3 regions of the Yersinia fenwicki genome follow, and region 1 is predicted to be linked to each of the others. Evidence: predicted binding sites of a transcription regulator. Region 1 holds the regulator's gene; each other region holds the start of a gene.

Region 1 (7,024 bases):
TCTTTAACATTCTCAGCCGTTGGCATCACATAATCCTGGCCGTTCGCTGACAAGGACAATGGCTTAACACCACTGTTTCGAAAACCAATGCTGGCGTACCCCATACCATTGAGCGAACCCGCGACAGCTTGCACAACGGAAGCAGAACCAGGCAATTCATTGATATTATTTGAAAAATCACCACCACACAGTATCAACTGTTTGAAAAAACCATAGGTGCCGGAGGCTGAATTTCGGCTATAGCGTTGTATCGAGCGCTCGGCCCAGCGCCCTTTTAGCCCAAGTTCGCCAAAACGTTGGATGCGGTGGGATTCCCCACAACGGCGATTTTGTGAAAATACAGCATCAAGCTGAGATAAGGTTAGTTTATCCAGTGGATTATCCTGATGAACAAAAACTACCAATGCATCCACTGCGACGGGGACAGCAAGTGGTGGATAGCCATAACGCTCAGTAAATGCCGTGATTTCAGCCGCTTTCATTGGCCGGCTCATCGGGCCGAGTTGCGCGGCCCCTGCAGCGAGCGCCGCTGGAGCTGTCGAGGAACCTGCCGCCTGTATTTGCAAATTAACGCCGGGATAATGATGATTGAAATCATCAGCCCATAAAGACATCAAGTTAGCTAGGGTGTCAGAACCGACACTGGAAAGATTACCAGACAGAGTATCTGGCTTTAACGCATCAACCACTGTAGCAGTCGATACCGCAACAGGGAGTGCCAGGACGCCGCAACTAAACCCTAGCAGAGCATACAACAGCGCCAGTTTTCCCCATCTCATCAGTTTGATATCCATACAGTCTTAGGATTTGACTGCATTCTCGGTTAAAACCGTTGGAACAATCAACCGATTAGGCAAGGTAAAGATAAATCTCGTCCCCAGGCCGATTTCACTCATCACATCCAAACGCGCATCGTGATGGCTCAAAGCATGTTTCACAATTGCCAGCCCCAAGCCACTCCCCCCAGTTTGCCTTGAGCGGGCCTTATCCACTCGGTAGAAGCGTTCCGTAAGACGTGGCACATGTTCAGGGCCAATACCCGGCCCATTGTCACTCACCTGAAATTGTGCACCTTGTGGTGTTCGCTGCCAGCACACCTCAATTTGGGTGCCATCAGGGGTGTGATTGACTGCATTATAAACCAGATTGGAAACCGCACTGCGCAGTTGATCTTCGTTACCAAATACCGTCAATTGGTCGTTAATTCGGAAGGTGATCTCATGACGCCCATTACTCAGCGCTTGCACTTCGTGTTGCAGCATTTTCAGCATGCGCGGAATATCGACCTGCTCATTCATATCCACATTGGGTGCAGCTTCGATTCGCGATAGCGTCAATAATTGTTTTACCAGCCCATCCATTCGCTTGGTCTGTTCTTGCATCGTCCCTAGCGCTTTATCTCGTAATGGCCCGACCAACTCTTGGTCGTGCATCATTTCCAGATATCCCTGTAACACCGTTAAGGGAGTGCGCAGTTCGTGGCTCACATTGGCAAAGAAATTACGCCGCGCCCCTTCCAACTGACGCATTTGGGTAACATCACGAGCCACCATAAGCAATTGCCCTTCTGAATAAGGCATCACCCGGAACTCAACGTAATAACCATTATTGAGTTGCAGGGTCAATGGGCGGGAAAACTCTTGCTGTTGCAAATATTGACTGAATTCGGGATAACGCAGCAAGTTGAGAATATGTTGGCCGTTATCCTCCGGCCAACGGAAGCCGAGTAATTGCTGAGCCAAACCATTACACCAGAAAATATTGCCATCAATCGTCGTCATAACCACCGCATCAGGTAAAGACTCAGCACCACTGCGGAAGCGTTTGATAAGTGTAGCCAACTCACGACGCCGACGGCGATTTCGCAGTTGCATCTGGTACAAACCGTAAAATAAAGGCTCCCAACTCCAACGCCCTGAAGGTGGCGTCATACTGCGATCTAACCACAGCCAGTGAGATAATTTGAGTTGGTTATAGAAGTTCCACACCAGCGCCGCAATAACCGAAACTAATAATAGCCAGGGAAGGTACCCGACAAAGGCACCCAACAGTAATGCGGGCAGACAAAAAAGAGCCAGCTCTATAGCCAGCGTTTTCCATGATAAACGTTCTAACACAACGAATTCTCCGGCACTGAAAACTCAGTAGCGCGTTGAGAAACGGTATCCGGTTCCCCGGACAGTTTGTACCATTCTGTCATGGCCATCAATTTCCAGCGCCTTACGTAGCCGACGAATATGTACATCAACGGTGCGATCTTCTACATAAACGTTAGTGCCCCAAACATAATTAAGCAACTGTTCACGGCTGTAAACACGCTCTGGATGAGTCATGAAAAAGTGCAATAATTTAAATTCGGTCGGCCCCATATCCAACGCTTGCTCATTGGCCATAACCCGATGCGAGGAGGGATCAAGGCTCAACCCTTGCATTTCAATCACTTCTTCAACCGCCATTGGCGATATCCGGCGCATAACCGCTTTGATACGTGCCACCAACTCTTTGGGTGAAAAAGGCTTGGTAATGTAATCATCAGCACCCACTTCCAAACCACGTACTCTATCTTCTTCTTCGCCACGCGCTGTCAGCATCATCACCGGAATATCTCGGGTCAGCGCTTCACGTTTCATATGTTTAATAAACTGAATACCCGAGCCGCCAGGTAACATCCAGTCCAACAACACTAAATCAGGGTAAGGCTCGGACAAACGAGTTACTGCACTGTCGTAATCCTCGGCTTCTAACGGTTGGTAGCCATTCTGTTCCAACACAAAGCACACCATCTCACGGATTGGAGCTTCATCTTCAACTACCAGTATGCGTCTTGCCATCATCAACCCTGCCAGTAAGTTAGTGGTCACTATTTGATTTCGGAAGTCATTATGCGTCAGTTTTGTGACATTTTTATGAAAAACATCCCCCTCTTGCAAGCAATAAGCATAGTGATAAATTTCACGATAAATGCAAAACGTAGCACTCAAGTTTGCGAGGCGTCTCGGAGATTTTCCTCACAGCCTTTTTTTAGCCGCGACATCCAGCAGGCAGCGTTTATAATCAGCGCCATTATCTTTAAATGGCGACCTGCCCGAGCGGGAGATTTATGCGCATTATTCATACCTCTGACTGGCATTTGGGCCAGCATTTCTTTACCAAAAGCCGTGCGGCTGAACATCAGGCATTCCTGCACTGGCTCATAGAGCAGATCAAAGAAAATCAGGTAGATGCGCTGATTGTGGCGGGTGATATTTTTGATACCGGTTCCCCACCCAGCTATGCACGTGAGCTATATAACCGTTTCGTGGTTGAACTACAACCGACGAACTGCCGGTTGGTTGTTCTGGGGGGTAACCATGACTCAGTATCAACGCTAAATGAATCTCGCGGCTTGCTTTCTTATTTGAATACCACCGTCATTTCCTGCGCCAGCAGCAATCTGGACCAACAGGTTATTATTTTGAAAGACCGCCAAAATCAACCTGCAGCGCTGCTGTGCGCGATCCCTTTTTTACGTCCCCGGGATCTAGTCACCAGTCAGGCGGGTGAATCAGGTAGTCAGAAGCAACTGGCGTTGCAGGAAGCCATTGCTGCTCACTATCAGGCGCTCTATCAGCGAGCCGTCGAACTACGTACCGAGTTAGGTCTGCCCTTGCCGATTATTGCTACCGGACACCTAACTACGGTGGGTGTCACTACCTCGGACTCGGTTCGTGATATTTACATCGGCACATTGGATGCTTTCCCGGCCCACGCTTTCCCCCCGGCAGATTATATTGCTCTGGGCCATATTCACCGTGCTCAGCAAGTAGCAAAAACCGAACATATCCGTTATAGCGGCTCGCCAATTGCCCTGAGTTTTGATGAGTTGAGCAAAGAGAAAAGTGTTTATCTGGTGGAATTTGCCCAGCAGATATTAGCCTCAGTGACCCCAATCTTCATCCCACAATTTCAGCCAATGCAATTAATCAAAGGCGACTTAGCGCAAATTGAGCAGCAGTTGGCTAAATTTGCCGACCATCAAGGGTCACCGGTGTGGCTGGATATCGAAGTTGCCACACAAGATTATCTCACTGATATTCAAAGGCGAATTCAGGCATTAGCCGCAGAACTTCCCGTTGAGGTGGTACTCTTACGCCGCAGCAAAGAGCAACGAAATAACAGTATTGAGCGGCAGGAAAAGGAAACACTCAATGAACTGAGTGTCACTGATGTATTTGAACGCCGGTTGGCGCTAGAGGCAGATTTAGCCGAACCACGCCAAGAACGTATGCGCCAAATGTTTAATCTGGTGGTTGAAGATATCACGCAAGGTAAAGATGCCGCAGAGGAGCAATCTGCATGAGAATTTTAAGTCTACGGCTGAAAAACATTAATTCTCTACAGGGTGAATGGAAGATAGATTTCACCGCCGAACCTTTTGCCAGTAACGGTTTATTCGCGATAACCGGCCCGACTGGGGCAGGGAAAACCACCCTGCTCGATGCTATTTGTCTCGCGTTATACCACCAAACTCCGCGGTTAAATGTCACTCCCAGCCAAAACGAACTGATGACTCGCCACACGGCGGAGTCACTGGCTGAAGTCGAGTTTGAGGTAAAAGGAACGCGTTATCGTGCTTTCTGGAGCCAACGGCGCGCTAAAAATAGCCCGGAAGGAAATCTGCAAGCGCCTAAAGTTGAGCTGGCGCTGTGCGAAAACGGTAAGATTCTGGCCGATAAAGTGCGTGATAAACTTGATATGGTTGCCGCAATTACCGGACTGGATTTTGGCCGTTTTACCAAGTCGATGATGCTGTCACAGGGGCAATTTGCTGCATTTCTCAATGCTGATGCCAATGACCGCGCAGAATTATTGGAAGAGTTAACCGGCACGGACATCTATGGTCGGTTATCTGAACATGTATTTGAGCAACATAAGCAAGCCAAGATCGCACTGGATGCATTACATCAACGCGCCAGCGGTATTGAACTACTAAATGAAGAGCAGCGCACAGACCTGGCACAACAATTAGATGTCCTCGGTGAACAGGAAAAACAGCTTGCTTCTGAACAACGGGTCAATCAAAACCAAATAAATTGGCTCACCGGATGGCAGCAACAGCAAAAGAATGTGTTGGAATATCAACAGCAGCAGAAAATCATTGAGCAAGAGTATCTGCAAGCAGAACCCGAACTGCAACGATTGGCCCGGAGTGAGCCGGCAGAAAAGTTGCGTCCCCTATTACGTGAGTGTTCTCGTAGCCTACAGGATTTGCAGCAAATACAACTGCGCATCGCCACACTAACGCAGCAGCAACAGCAACTTCAGACACAACTGACGCCACTGGCTCAGGCGCTGGAACAAGCCAATCTTGCACGCCAGCAACACGCAACTAATCAGCATGAGCAAGAGATACTGATCGAGCAAAAAGTCGTTCCGCTGGATAACCTTATTGCTCAGCAGCAACACTCATTAATGCTACTAGATACTCAACTGAAACAGTTGCGCACCAAAGAACAGCAAATTAAACAACAGCTTGAACTGGATGAACAACAGTTCAAGCAAGCTCAGCAGCGCCTACAACAACTAACTCAGTACACCCAGCAATATGCCCACCATCAACACTGGGAAAAAAACCTGCCTTTATGGCGTGAGCAGTTCCGCCAATTACAAATGCAGCAACAACAATCAGTTGAAAGCGAGCAGCAGTTACAGCAGCAGGCCACGTTACTCGCGACCTTACAACAGCAAATTGACACACTACATGAACAAGATAAGCAGCAACAAGCTGCATTAGTACAAGCCCATTCGCAGACCAGTAGTATTCAGCAACAATTGTCAGCACTTGAGCAACAACAGCCCTCCGCGCAGTTACGCCAACAGCTCATCGAGCTACAACAACAACGGCCGGTGCGACAGCAATTAGTGGCATTATCGCCATTGGCGCAGCAAGTTCAGGCATTGCATGATAAACAGCAACAACAGTTCGTTGCCCAGCAGCAGCAACTGCAATTACTCGAACAACAACTAGCAGAAAAACGTCAGTTATATAAACAACAAAAGCAGCATCTGACTGATCTGGAAAAGTTGCTTGAGTGCGAAAAACAAATCGTCCGGTTAGAGTCTGAAAGAGCCAAACTGCAACCGGGAGAAGAATGCCCATTATGTGGAGCATTGGATCACCCTGCCATTACTGAGTATCAGGCTGTAAAACCCTCTGAAACGGTGGTGCGAGTAGAAGAACTGCGACTTCAGGTTGAGCAACTTTTCACTGCGGGAACTGAATTACGCACTCAGGTCGCAAGTATGCAGCAACAACAGTTGCGTCTGGAGCAAGAGTTACAGCACAGCCAGCAGCAACTGACAGATTATCACCAGCAATGGCATACTCTGGCACAGCCACTAACGCTAACATTTGCGTTGAATGAACCTGAGACCTTAATAACCTGGTTGGAACAACAAGAACAATCAGAGCAAATCTGTCAGCTAAAACTGGCGGAATATGAAAAACTGAATCAGCAATATCAACAAGCTAAGGATATTCTGACTCAAGCAGAACAGCAGCAGCAAAAGCATCAGCAGCAATTAGCCCTAATTGGTCAGCGCCGACAAGATACCGAGCAAGCGCACCAAAAGTTGCATGCACAGCATCAACACCAACTCGTTGAGTTGGCAAAAATACGCCAAGGCTTTAGCCATACTCTGGCTGAGTTATCGCTATCAATGCCTGAAGCAGACCAACAGCAGAGCTGGCTTGCACTACGGGAAGAGGAAAGTCAGCGCTGGCACCAGTATCAGCAGGAACAACAACAGTTGGCGCTGGGGCAAAAAGCACTGGAAACGCAAATTGAAAATGAACGCCGCCACTTGCAAGAGTGTATTGATCAGTTGTCCATCCTCACGCAACAACATCAGCAGACCGAAACACTGTTGCAGCAACAAAAACAACAACGTCAGACGCTCTTTGGTGACCGGAGTGTGGTTGAAGCCCGCCAGTTGTTGCGCCAACAACTGCAACAAGTAGAACTGGCTCAACAAAATACAGCTC
Region 2 (7,024 bases), 320 kb from region 1:
AAAGCATTAGCTCCCATAGCAGTCAAACCACGATTAGGTAATTTATCTACCGCTTCATGCCCTTCGGCATAAAGTTTACCGAGCAAGCCCATATCTTGCATAATAATAGCCAACCCCCCAGCAAGTGGCCCCATACCGACAGCGCGCACAAAAATCAGCCCCCAAATCGCCATATCTATACCACGAAAAATATCCAAGAAACGTCGTACGATAAATGAAATAAGGCGTAAACTTGGTGTCGACATTACATTTCGCGCCGCCAGAAATGACAGGGGTAAAGCAATCAGAGTGGCAGTAAGTGTTCCGGCAAACACAATAGCTAAGGTAATAAAAATCTGACCAAAGTAATATCTAAATGGCCAATTGACGAAGTCATGCCAAACAAACATGCGCAAAAAATATCGACTTATTTGCTGGCTACCATTAACAAATGCCGGCCAGGGAATGCCAAAGGTTTTAAAGAAAAAAAGGTAATATAAAAAAATAGCTACCCCAATGATAGTAACCCATCTGATGTAGCGTTTTTGTTGTAAGAAAATCTGCGGATGCTGTTGCTTCAGTGTAAAAAGCTGCTCTGCGGTTAAATTATTATTTAGCATTATGACCCCCCTTCCACAACTCGCTTGCGTAATTTGCCGGATGTGTAATCTAACAGCGAAACCACGATAATAATCAGCAGTAGTGTCATACTCACCTGATCATAGCGGTCCAATTTTATTGAGGTCATTAACTCCTGACCGATACCCCCCGCGCCCACCAAACCCAAAATAGTCGATTGACGAAAATTAATTTCCAGCCGCATAAAACTATAAGAAAGAAATATGGGTTTTACTTGCGGCCAAAGTGCAAAGCGCATCCGTTGCAATTTACCTGCCCCACAAGCAGCGAGGCCGCGAACAGGTTTATCAGATGCGGTTTCCAATGATTCGTAAAACAACTTGGTTAAGCTGCCAATAGTGTGTAAGGCCAGCGCTAAAAAACCGGGAATAGCCCCAATTCCAAAAGCCATGACAAACATTACTGCCCATGCTAATTCTGGCATCGTGCGTAAAAAGGCGACAAAGGTCCGGATAGATAATCTCAACCATGATGGACTTTGAGTATTATTCGCCGCCAAAAAAGCCAGAATAATGGCAACCATTACCGACAAAATTGTGGACGCCACAGCCAATTGCAGTGTTTCCCAGATTAGCGGTAACTGAATCGGCAGACGATAGCCCCAATAAGCTAACGAGCCTTCCGTATGACCATCCGCCAATATTTTATGCCAATGGAGTACGGGGATAGTTTCAACCAGATAATCAAAAAAATGCGGAATAGAAATAAAAACAGTATGTAAATTAAACTCAGCAACACTTCCCGCACCAAGATATATAATGACCAGCGTCAATGACCAAATCAACGTTTCACGTTTCTGTTTAGCGCGAACCCGCTGATAGTAGTGGTTGAAGTCCGTATTCAAAATTAGCTACCACCTAAAAAATAGCTCCGGCAAGCCAGAGCTAAACTATTTTTATCCGCAGAGCCGACTTAGCGGTCGCCTTTGGTTAATTCGCGCTTCATATCAATGATTGTTTGATATTCACTTAGTGATGTCTCACCAATATGCTGTTTGCCGCCCATTGCTTTGATAAAGCAGGCGTGATTTTCTTTATCCAGTTTTTTAACCGCCGCTACGAGTTGTGCTTTAAGTTCAGGTGGCAATGCGCCACGCACTAAAATCGGGCCATTAGGAATCAGTGGAGATTCCCAGATGATACGGATCTGTTTCATTAAATCCGGGTGATCCATTCTAATCATGCGAGTAAATGCGCCACTGGTATAACCGGTATTGTAGTCGCCGATCATTGATGCCCATGTTACTGCGCCGTCAAATTGACCATTAATAACACCCAAAATATCCTGCTCATGGCCACCAGAGAATGTCACGCTAGAGAAGAAATTATTATATTTATTATCTGCTGTCCCGCCTAATTTATGTTTAAAAACTTGGTTAGGGATCAAGAAGCCTGAAGTTGAGTCTGGATCAGCAAAACCAAATGCTTTGCCCTTTAAATCTTCAATTTTCTGATAAGGGCTATCAGCTTTAACGACTACAACTGAGTGATAACCGCGCGACTTGTCAGTATCATCAATAGCAATACCCACGATATCGACGGCTTTAGGATCTTTAATATAAACAGAGGCAAAAGAGGAGGGAGACATACTTAATACCAAGTCAATCTTCCCACCCAGTAAATCTTGAATCACCCCCGAATAGTCAGATGCGTTATGCAAATTAGTTTTAACGTTTAATTCTTTATCCAAGAATTCTTTGACACACATATTATCGCCAATTTGCTGTGTCGCATTCTGCCCGCCCAGAATACCCAGATTAATTTCTTTTGGTGCATCCGCTGCAGTGGCATTAAATACCATCATGCTTGCCAATAATGAGGTAAGACAAAGTACTTTTTTCATTAAAATAACCTATTCTGATAAAGGGATAAGTGGGAATTAATGCAAAAGCTCGATTGACTCATCGCTATATATATCCTGAATAATAGTGTCATTCAGCATAGAGGGATGTCCGTCAAAAATGATTCGTCCATGAGCAATACCAATGACTCTTGTACAATACTCTTTGACTAAATCGACAGAGTGTAAGTTAACGACGACTGCAATATCGTCTTCACTTATTTTCTGTAATGTATTCATAATGCGCGTGGTGTTTTTGGGATCCAAAGAAGCAACGGGTTCATCAGCCAATAATATTTTAGGGTTTTGCATCATGGCTCGGCAAATAGCCACTCGCTGCATTTGCCCACCCGAGAGATTTTCTGCACGTTGCAAAGCATGAGGTAACATATTAAGCCAGTGCAACAACTCAATTGCCCTGGCGCGATCCTGGTCTGCAAAAATTTTAAAAAATGATTTTAGGGTGGAGGTATAACTGAGGCGGCCTAATAAAACATTGGTCATAACATCAAGGCGCGGAACCAAACAGAAATCTTGAAAAATCATGCCACATTTGGCTCGCCACTTTCTCATCTGCTTGGTTGTCAGTGCAGCGATATTTTGGGTTTCACCATTGTCATGATAATTAATAATTTCACCAGCACTGCTGGGAATAGTACCATTTAAAACATGCAATAATGTCGATTTTCCGGCACCAGAACGACCAATTATTGCGACAAACTCACCCGCGTGAAGCTCAAAATTAATATCATCCAGAACTCGATGCTGTGACTTATACGCCTTAACTAAACCTTTAACAGCAAGTACCTTTTTACGCGATTCTGACACCACAGCTGGATAATCAGCAACAGTGAATTTACGCAACGCCTGGCCCATGTCATGTCTCTCAGATTGCCTGTAGTCATGAGCCATTAACGAATATTTCTATTGCATATTGATGATAGTTTTATGAGAGGAAGGTGACAGAATTTGGCCACCTTCCTATATTTTGATCAGTCTATATTTCTTAATTAATGCTGATTTCGTCAGCTAATAAGTATTTAAAATTACTGTAAAAGCACTTAAATAGCCTCTAACTTCTCAACTTTCGGTAGACAAATAGCACGACCAGCGAGCCGATAACTGCCACCACAAAGCTGCCAAAGTTAAACCCATCAACCTTGCCCATCCCAAAGAAAGTACTGATATAGCCACCAACCAGCGCACCCACTACGCCGAGGATTATAGTCATAATAAAACCACCACCATCCTCTCCTGGCATAATCCACTTAGCCAAAATACCGGCGATAAGACCAAAAATAATCCAAGATAGTATGCCCACAAGTACCTCCATAAAATTAAAAATTACTGATAGAAGATTTACCTATTTCATTCATTACAAATGAAACATTACAGCATCAAACTGCTGTCGTCATTGTTAAGTTAAGACCCGAATAGCAAAATCTGCAAATCAAATCCGCCATATCCAGGTGAAATTAAATGACAGGTTCACGCGGTGAAAAAACATGGTTAACTCCCTGTTGTTGTAGCTTTTCCAACAAATCATGCCCACCATTCGGTACACTATGAGCAAACTCTCTTTCACTGGCAAAAACAGGACTGGCCCAGTATATATTAACCGAATCATCTTGCTGAAGAGGCAATATTAGGCTCTCAGCATTGTCATAAAGCTTTGATGATAAAATATAGCCTTCATACCCTTGAGGAGCAACTTCTGACTCCAAGGTATGCCCTTCCCCCAGCCAAGTTATTTTGCCCCAAGGTACATGAGAAAAACCAGCTAGTGCGCTAGCCATATGAATAGCATTATCCTCATTAACAAATTGGCTATCAATTGCTATAGCCATTTCGAAACGCCGGTATTGAGTCGCATCGTCATTGAATAATATTTCAACCCATGGTTGAGGACGAATACTAACCCCCAATGTCAGAAAATAATATATTCCCTCTTTTTCGTGCTGTGAAATAGCCATAGGCGGCCACTTGCCTTGGTCGATGGCATAATATTTCATCGCAGAGCCGAAATGTTGTTCATAACACTGAATGTATTCAGCCTGTAACGCGGGCCAAGGGTTCCCTTCTTCCTGCTGCCAGGTTCGCCAAAATTGGCGTGTATTTTGGGCTCGAGCATATTGAGTATTAGTGGAAGCTGAACCCAGTGATAATGTTAGTGGGTTGTCTTTAATACAACTGGCAGAATAACAAACCGAGTGATCAATATATAAACTCCAACCGGGAATAATCGCCAATAATTGCCCCTGATACCATAATGCAGCACCATCATCACTTTCTGACCAGATAATTGAAATAAACTGCGCATCAAGTTCAGCCTCACCAGCCACATTGCGGCAAAACTCAGCAGCTAATCGTGGAGCTAATCCTTGTTCAAGAGCGGCATTATCAGTCGATATTGGCGCTGCAACCAAATTTCTCACCCAACATGCACGAACAGGGAAACGCTCTTCAAACGCCTCTTGCGGATAAATATAGAAATACACTACCCGGTGGTCTTGTTGTACCACGGCTACTAATGTCTGGTTGTCATTACTGACTTCGGCCAGCACCTCAGATTCTTTCATATCGCCTCAACTATATCGGCAAAGGATTTCAGGCTAAACACGCTATATTGCCTGCCGTAAAATAAATCTATTAGCGAGATACGAATAATCTTATGCTAATAACTCTGTACTGAAAAATGTAAAAAGTGACTGCAAAACTCAGTAATAGTGTAAAACGACTTATCTCTTTAAATCATCAGCAAAAGTCTCAAAAGCTCTCGATATCAACATGAATATCTAGACAGATATTTTTATAATTGATTCAATATCTTCCTATGGAAACTGGCTCTAATGATAGAGTATGACCTAAAGATTAATAACCAATAGTAGATAGTCTACCGCCAGCTTTCACGCTAAAATAGAACCATTATTTTTTCGTAGAATAGAAGGATGATATGGCATTTATACCGAAGAACTACGCGCGTTTGGAAAGTGGGTATAGAGAAAAAGCGTTGAAGATTTTTCCGTGGGTTTGCGGTAAATGTTCACGAGAATTCGTTTATTCCAATCTGCGCGAGCTAACAGTTCACCATATCGACCATGATCACAGTAATAATCCCGAAGATGGCAGCAATTGGGAGATGTTATGCCTTTTTTGCCATGACCATGAACACTCCAAATATACCGAAGCAGACCTCTATGGTTCGACTGTCATCGCTGGCGATGATGCACAAAACGATCAGGGGGTTGCCACCCATAATCCATTCGCTAATTTGAAGTCTTTGATGAAAAAATAGGGCTATTTGGCCGTGACAGCGAAAACGGCCAATACTACATTATAAGGGTTCTTCAGGTGCTCGCTAGAAACCCAATAGCTGTCGGTATGACCGACTTTCTTGTTGTTCTGCCAATAATCCTAATCTATCAGCTAAATCTCGGCATTCAGCCTTGAGATTATCAAGCGACGAGGCATCATCAGTCATAATAGCTATTTCAGCAAAATCACCCAATCTCGCCAGGTTATCAACCGTGACATGAAATTTTCCAACAAAATAGATGCTACGTCGTTTCTCCAATGTAAACGCTGGCTGATAACCTAATGTTGACAACATACTCTGCACTTTGTCGATATCTTCAATATTAGTCGCTTCGCAACGTTCGCTACCCGGCCCTTTAACTATCCACAAACGAATACCCGATGGATTCATTTCTCGTAAAACCATACTTATTTGCTTAGCCGCTAAATCACCACTATTTGCTTCCAGATAGATATCTTTTTCATGATTATCCACGGTAAATGCAATTGCTTTATACATAACTAACTGTTTATGCAATTGAGCGATATCCGATACCTGGAACTTCAACTCAACCTCATATTTACCAACAAAATGCTCACTCATAAAATGCCTTATTAATCCGTGCCATAATCAAATTAGATCCTATACTTCATAGTCTGATGGTCAAAAATTATTATTGTGATAGTCATCAAATTAGCGTCCATACTCGCCATGCTAAGCCGCAAGCTGCACAAATAACAATATAATCGCTAGTGACGTAGAAAGTTTCACAAAATTAATACAATGATAGGGATATGCTTGTATGAAACAATCTAATGATAAAAAAACTGAAACCTTGTTAACTCAGTTGCAGCATATTGTTGGCGCGCGCTACTTATTGACTGGCGAACGACAAACTGAACGTTATCGTACCGGTTTTCGATCAGGCGCGGGTTCTGCCCTCGCGGTCGTATTTCCTTCTACATTGTTGCAACAATGGCAGTTATTGCAGGTCTGCGTAGCAGCCGACACTATCGTTATCATGCAAGCAGCGAATACTGGACTGACCGAGGGTTCAACTCCTAGTGGTGATGATTACGACCGCCCTATTGTTATTTTGAATACATTACGCCTCAATCAAATTCAGTTACTCAATGATGGTAAGCAGGTTATTGGCTTTCCCGGTAGTACTTTGAATCAACTGGAAAAACGCTTAAAACCTTATGACCGTGAACCCCATTCAGTCATTGGTTCTTCCTGTATTGGGGCTTCTGTTATTGGGGGTATTTGTAA
Region 3 (7,024 bases), 970 kb from region 1:
CCAAAACCACGGATTTTCAAACCATAAGCCATATTGTCAAACACACTCATATGGGGATATAGCGCATAGTTCTGAAACACCATGGCGATGCCACGATCTTTAGGTTCCATATCCGTCACTCGCAGATTATCGATGTAGATATCTCCGCTGGTAGTGCGCTCCAGCCCGGCGACCATCCGCAGCAGTGTCGATTTACCGCAACCGGACGGGCCGACCATCACGATGAATTCGCCATCAGCGACATCTAAATCAATCTGCTTTATCACTGGCGTGACGCCGTCATAAGATTTGGTTACTGCTTGAAGCTTTAAACATGCCATATCAGATTACTTCTCACTGTCTACCAGGCCGCGTACAAACCAACGCTGCATCAGAAGGACCACCGCGACCGGTGGAATTAAAGTCAAAATCATTGCTGCCATCACCTGATTCCACTGAGTTGGAGCACCCGAGCTGGAAATCATGCTTCTGATTCCCGCGACCGCTGTACCCATAGAAGCATCGCTGGTAATCAGGATTGGCCAGAGATATTGGTTCCAACCATAGATAAAAGTGATAACAAACAGCGCTGCCAAATTGGTTTTCGATAGCGGTAAAACGATATCCCAGAAAAAGCGCATAGCGCCCGCCCCATCAATACGCGCAGCTTCCAATAGCTCATCGGGCAAGGTCATAAAGAACTGGCGGAACAAGAAGGTGGCGGTCGCAGACGCCATCAGCGGCAGAGTCAGACCGGTGTAGCTATCTAACATATTCAGATTGACAATAACCTGAATCGTCGGGAAAATTCGCACTTCAACCGGCAGCATTAGAGTGAGAAAAATTAGCCAGAAAAACAGGTTACGTAGTGGGAAGCGGAAATAAACAATGGCATACGCAGACAGCATCGATACCGTGATTTTGCCGACGGTGATTGCAAATGCCATCACAAAGCTATTAAACAGCATCAAGCCAAAAGGTGCGCTGTTATTGCCCACACCAGCATGCCAAATATGGCTGATGTTCTGCCATAAATGTGGCCCTGGGATCAGCGTCATTGGCACCTGAAACACCTGGGTGTCATCCAGAGATGCCGCCACAAAAGCCACGTACAGCGGGAACAGAATCAACAACACGCCGATAATTAGCATGACGTGGCAAAAGATATCCAGCCCACGGCGATTCTCAATCATTGGTAACGCACCTTACGCTCAACAAAGCGGAACTGGATAACCGTCAGGCCAATCACCAGTAACATCAGAACAACCGACTGAGCAGCTGAACTGGATAAATCCAATCCGGCAAAACCTTCGCGGTAAATTTTATAAATCAGGGTAGTAGTCGCCTGCATAGGGCCACCGCCTGTTGCGGCATCAATTACCGGGAAAGTATCGAAGAAGGCATAGACCAGATTCACCACCAGTAGGAAGAAGCTCACCGGTGAAATCAACGGCAAGACCAAATTGAAGAAGCGGCGCACTGGCCCGGCTCCGTCAATGGCTGCGGCTTCAACTAATGAACGCGGGATAGATTGCAGTGCCGCAAGGAAAAATAAGAAGTTATAACTGATTTGCTTCCACACCGACGCCAATACCACCAGAAACATCGCCTGCCCACTATTTTGGGCGTGATTCCAGTTGTAGCCGAGTGCGGCCAAAAAATGAGTGATCAGCCCCAGGCCGGGATTGAACAAAAAGATCCACAACACTGCCGCCACGGCAGGGGCTACGGCATAAGGCAGAATCATTAAAGTTTGATAGATACGGCTGCCGCGCAGTACATAATCCACCATCGCGGCCAGAAATAGCGACACCACCAGGCCGATTCCCGCCACCAGCGAGCTGAAAATCAGTGTGGTGTAAAATGAAGCTAAATAGTATTCATCGTGAAATAACGCAATAAAGTTACTCAGTCCAACAAATTCGTTGGAAAGGCCGAATGGATCGAGCATTTGTACCGAATACCACAATGCTTCACCGGCGGGCCACAGGAAGAAAACGGCGGTAATAGCCAGTTGCGGTAATACCAGCAGGTAAGGTAACCAACTACAGGAAAAACCGGGACGGGAAGATGACATATAATTAACCGTTTATCGGACGAGGGCGATTAGCACTAAAGCGCCTATCGAAAACATCACATCCAGATTCAATACAGTAAAAGACTATTTGGCGTTACTGGTACAGCCAGTTTGAGTGCGGAAATCGCTGGCTCAAACTGGCCGGTAAAGTACCCAAATAATATTACTTGTTAGTTTGCTCGAAACGACGCAGCAACACATCACCTCGTGACACAGCGGTATCTAATGCTTGCTGTGGCGTTTTCTTGCCAGTCCAGACACCTTCCAGTTCTTCGTCTACCACCGTGCGAATCTGTGGCATATTGCCCAGACGCAAGCCCTTGGTATACGGCAATGGCGGCTTATTCAGCATTTGGCGAGTGGCAACATCAGCACCTGGATTCTTGTCATAGAAGCCCTGTTGCTTGGTCAGTTCATAAGCGGCAGTAGTGATAGGCAAGTAGCCTGTCTTCTGGTGCCATTCAGCGGCAATTTCCGGCTGGGTCAGGAATTGTAGGAATTCAGCTACGCCCTTATAAGTATCTTTGTCTTTACCATCCATAACCCATAGGCTGGCACCACCAATAATGGCGTTTTGTGGGGCATTTTGGGCATCGGCGTCATAAGGCATCATGCCAACACCGTAATTAAATTTGGCGTAATGGCGAATATCCGCAAGTGACCCGGAAGAGGCAGTGGTAATAGCACAATCGCCATTATAGAACTTCGCAGTCGATTCATCTTTGCGACCAAAATAGGTGAAATCACCTTTCTTGTTCATATCAGACAGCAATTGAATATGTTTAACCTGCAAAGGCTTGTTGAATTCCAATACCGCATCGGTGCCATCAAAACCATTATTACGGCTGGCAATTGGCTGGCCATGCCAGGCGCTGAAGTTTTCAATTTGAATCCACCCCTGCCAGCCACTGGCATAACCACAACTTGATCCCGCGGCACGTAATTTAGCGGTATCTTCGGCCAATTCTTGCCACGTTTTAGGCGGTTGATCTGGATTCAAACCCGCTTTTTTGAACGCATCTTTGTTGTAATACAACACCGGGGTGGAGCTGTTAAATGGCTGAGATAATAAGTGGCCAGTTTTAGCATCAGTGTAATAACCCGCAACCGTCGGGACGAAGACTGATTCATCAAAAGTAATATTGGCATCTTTAAATACTTGGAATACCGGCTTAATCGCCTTACTCGCCATCATGGTGGCGGTGCCAACTTCATAAACCTGTAGAATAGCTGGCGCTTTCCCTGAACGGAAAGCAGCAATCCCCGCCGCCAGACTTTGTTCGTAGTTGCCTTTATAGACCGGCACAATTTTATAATCGCTATGCGACTGGTTAAAGCGATCCGCTAACGAGTTAACTTCTACACCTAACTCCCCTTCCATTGAGTGCCAGAAAGGAATTTCAGTTACCGCCATCGCATTGGCACTGAATGCCAAGGTCAGCGCGACACAAATCGACGTTTTACGAATAGCACTGTTAAACATATCTGGCCCCTGAATAAATCTGTATAGCCCATCACAATGAATGACGCGGATGAGCGAAATAAATCAGTTTTTGTTCGGAAGCAAACATGACACCTTTTCATGACGGAAATATAACCTTTATATGACAAAAAAGTGACAGAACAATGAAAGCACCAGGTCAAATATGTGTCAGACAAGTTAACCATTTAAATAACGATTATTAGTCAATAGTGACTATTTATTTCCTTAAAAAACAAACTCAACATAAAAAATAATCTCAAAATTAATTCACCTTAAACATCAACAAACCATTAATGATATATATAAAACATAATGATTCATTATTTATCACATTAAGAAATGGAATAATTAAAGCCAAATAAAATAGGACTAACTCTTACTTGAAGTAATGCTATTTAAAATGTTAGTGTTCTTTCCGGCTTACGAATGAGTGCATTAACGCAACTATTTAACGCCCTCGTTATCATTGCCGAATACACATGTAAGCCACTCTTACCATTGATACCTTTCCATTTATGGATAAGGATTTTATATAATAAACCATCGGATATTTACAATGAAAAAAACATTATTTTCAATTATGACCATGGCGATATTAGCCAGTGGCAGTGTTAATGCGGAATCCTTAGATAAAAACATTGATATTAAAGCAGAAGTTCAATCTAAACTAAGCATGGGTAAAGCTCTTGGTGGTGAAATAAATGACATTGATCTTAAATACGATGTAAATAGTATGGACGGTACTTATACTCACAAAGAGCAAATTAAAATAAAAGCAAATGGTGGCGCTAATAAGGTCAAGGTTGCGCTTTTAGAGGGTTTTTCTCTGGCTAATGGGAATGATAAATTTACCGATCACTCAATCTCAATGGGTGGAAAAACATTGCAGTCCCCCGCCAATCTTCTTGGAGCCTTGCGGCCTATAAATCAATTTTTTGATTTAGCTAATGGCGAGGTAAGTCTTGAACTGATAATGAGCGCCAAAGAACCTAAAAATGCGACTCCAGGTACATATATTGGTACTATAAAATTAAAGATCGAAGAAGATGCGTAGTTAAGTAAAACTTTATAGCTTTCTTATATTGAATACATACAGTCAGGGGTGAACTCCTGGCTGCATGCTGCTTTCAACTAAATACATATATAAAATAGCGTTACCACAACCACTAATATAAATCTATTTATTGGGAAGAGCATGCTGCCATATATGCAGTAAGGAATGGAATCCTATGAAAAAACGCCCAAAATTAACAAGGCTAGCGTACTTGCTTTATCGATTATTTCATTTAACTCATCCAGCACTGAAGATATCACTATTGAATATTTAGTTCCTACTGGTTTTTCTGCCGCAGAAGAACATAACACACGACAATTATTGGGCATATTAGATGGAAAATCCCTACCCAGTCCGCTGTTCTTCTCAGAAAAGAAACAACAATTAAGTTTTGACCAACAACAATATCGCGATAACCACATTGATGAATCATCGATTGCGTTATTAGTCGATATTTTACCGCAAATCCCGTATTTGCAATGCAAAAATGGTTGTGACTATATCTTATCGGATCACCGCGTCACCGTAGATAAAGTCAATCATGTTGTTACCATATCCAATAACAGCAACCGCTATCTTATGCCAGTCACTACTTGGGGGCTGGTACATAATCAATCCTTTGACCTGCGTATGACAGCAAAAAATTACCGAGCTATTTCTGCACGTGGGCAAGGGTATATTGGTTTGCCATGGCAATCATTTGGCTTTGCCCATTGGTTTTACAACACCACTCGTACCAAGAATAATTACGTATCCATAAATCAACCGCAATATCAGCAACAAACCCAGATGGGCATCGGTAGCTGGTATCTGCAAAAGAACTTTCAGGCCCATTATTTGCGTGCTGGCCGGCAAAATAACCTCGATAACAGTGCGGGGAGTATTCATACCCTAATTAACCCGCCCTTAGACCAATTCGTTACACTGGGTAGCCAAAGCTATTTAGCCATTGATAAACCCTCGGCAGGCAGTCTAGTGCTATATGCCACCAGCGATGGCGACTTTGAAATTTACCGCGATGCTCAACTGATCCGCCGTATCCCAGCACAACTGGGCCGCAACGAAATTGATTACAGCCAGCTCCCCGGTGGTTATTACACTGTTGAGATTCGCTTAGTCGATCGCACAGGAAAGATCATCAATCAGGAAAGTCAGACCATCAGTAATATTGGTACACAGACCAATAATGGCTGGTTCCTAACCCTTGGTAAAGGTGCTGTGCGTAATAATCACCATCCTCATCTGATGCAATTTGGCCGCAGCATGAATCTGAAAAGTCTGCAAACTAATATCACCCTGCTAAAAGACACCGCCAGCCACTGGGCCAGCGAAGGTAATGCTTCGCACCCTTTGGAGATATCCCGTGTGAATATCACCCCAACACTGGGGCTCATGTCAGGTGAAAAACGTAGTGGGGGATATTTGCGCTTAACGGGTGGAAATTCTAACCTGGGGTATGCATCGGTAGCTCGTTATCAAACACCGGATGTATCGATATACGCACCCAACACGGGAAGCACCTCAGCCTCTTATAGTCGTAGTTTTGGGCCAACCCAACTTAGTTATCAATTTAATCAATATAAAAATAGCAGACAACATCGTATTCAAAGCCGTTGGAACTGGCGGCGACCACAGTTTGGTATTGCTCTGTCACTCGGCTTGCAAAAGGGCGGTCAATGGAACAGCCAAAATAATTACGGTGTATTCCTCAATACCACCCTGTCGTTCCTGAAAAGTAGTGCCAGCATTAACAGCGCCTATGCCCGACAACAGTTAACAACCAGTGCCAGCTATCAGAAAGAATTTAGTGATAACTACGGCATCAGTACTTTGGGTGTCGATGGCAGCACTAGCGGGAACACCAATAGCATTGGCAGCTTTACCAGTCGCAGCGGTAGTCGTGGTGATGTCTCTGCACGTTTTGGTATTGATAATAAGATAGCCAATGGGGGTTTCAGCTATAACGGCATGCTAGCTATCGGCCCCCAAGGTATTGCACTAGGCCGCAGTAGCTACAGTGGAACGGCACTACTGATAGAAACACCAGATCTGGCGGGTACACCATATAGCTTCAATGCAGAAGGCCACCCAATAACTGGCAGCGGTACCTACGCAATCCCGATTCCCCGCTACCAAGACAGCTTGTTCATCCGCACCCATAGCAACCGCAGTGATCTGGATATGAACATTCGGTTGCCGGTCAATATTGTGCGCGCTCATCCGGGCCAGGTCTTTTCCAGCAAAGCAAACATCACTTTAGATCTGCTTTACAACGGTTTTCTAAAAGACTCAGAGGGGCAACCAGTAAGTGGGGTTATTCAGGAAACCGGTGATAGCGCTTATCCCAATGGGCTGTTTTCTATCCAATCGGGCGTGATACTAAAAAATATCACGGTTCAAAGTGCTTCTGTTCGTTACCGCTGTGATATGC

The links. The regulator PhoB, encoded in region 1, activates phosphate uptake and scavenging genes when phosphate is short. The targets are predictions, from matches to a motif close to CTGTCATAAAACTGNCNNAT.
Positions count from the first base shown of each region.
Region 2: the regulator PhoB is predicted to act here: its motif matches at 3,393-3,412, upstream of phnC (phosphonate ABC transporter ATP-binding protein).
Region 3: the regulator PhoB is predicted to act here: its motif matches at 3,659-3,678, upstream of ugpB (sn-glycerol-3-phosphate ABC transporter substrate-binding protein UgpB).

Region 1 is NZ_CP170755.1:3,402,816-3,409,839, forward strand. Features, by position in the region: gene ACF3VQ_RS15565 (PstS family phosphate ABC transporter substrate-binding protein) at 1-779, opposite strand, end outside; gene phoR (phosphate regulon sensor histidine kinase PhoR) at 801-2,117, opposite strand; gene phoB (phosphate response regulator transcription factor PhoB) at 2,142-2,831, opposite strand; gene sbcD (exonuclease subunit SbcD) at 3,101-4,339, shown strand; gene ACF3VQ_RS15585 (AAA family ATPase) at 4,336-7,024, shown strand, end outside.
Region 2 is NZ_CP170755.1:3,079,674-3,086,697, forward strand. Features, by position in the region: gene phnE (phosphonate ABC transporter, permease protein PhnE) at 1-599, opposite strand, end outside; gene phnE (phosphonate ABC transporter, permease protein PhnE) at 599-1,462, opposite strand; gene phnD (phosphonate ABC transporter substrate-binding protein) at 1,531-2,460, opposite strand; gene phnC (phosphonate ABC transporter ATP-binding protein) at 2,497-3,333, opposite strand; gene ACF3VQ_RS14115 (GlsB/YeaQ/YmgE family stress response membrane protein) at 3,530-3,778, opposite strand; gene ACF3VQ_RS14120 (suppressor of fused domain protein) at 3,933-5,036, opposite strand; gene yajD (HNH nuclease YajD) at 5,411-5,752, shown strand; gene cyaB (class IV adenylate cyclase) at 5,816-6,355, opposite strand; gene dld (D-lactate dehydrogenase) at 6,555-7,024, shown strand, end outside.
Region 3 is NZ_CP170755.1:4,372,733-4,379,756, forward strand. Features, by position in the region: gene ACF3VQ_RS19800 (sn-glycerol-3-phosphate import ATP-binding protein UgpC) at 1-320, opposite strand, end outside; gene ugpE (sn-glycerol-3-phosphate ABC transporter permease UgpE) at 327-1,172, opposite strand; gene ugpA (sn-glycerol-3-phosphate ABC transporter permease UgpA) at 1,169-2,056, opposite strand; gene ugpB (sn-glycerol-3-phosphate ABC transporter substrate-binding protein UgpB) at 2,220-3,539, opposite strand; gene ACF3VQ_RS19820 (CS1 type fimbrial major subunit) at 4,096-4,593, shown strand; gene ACF3VQ_RS19825 (TcfC E-set like domain-containing protein) at 4,759-7,024, shown strand, end outside.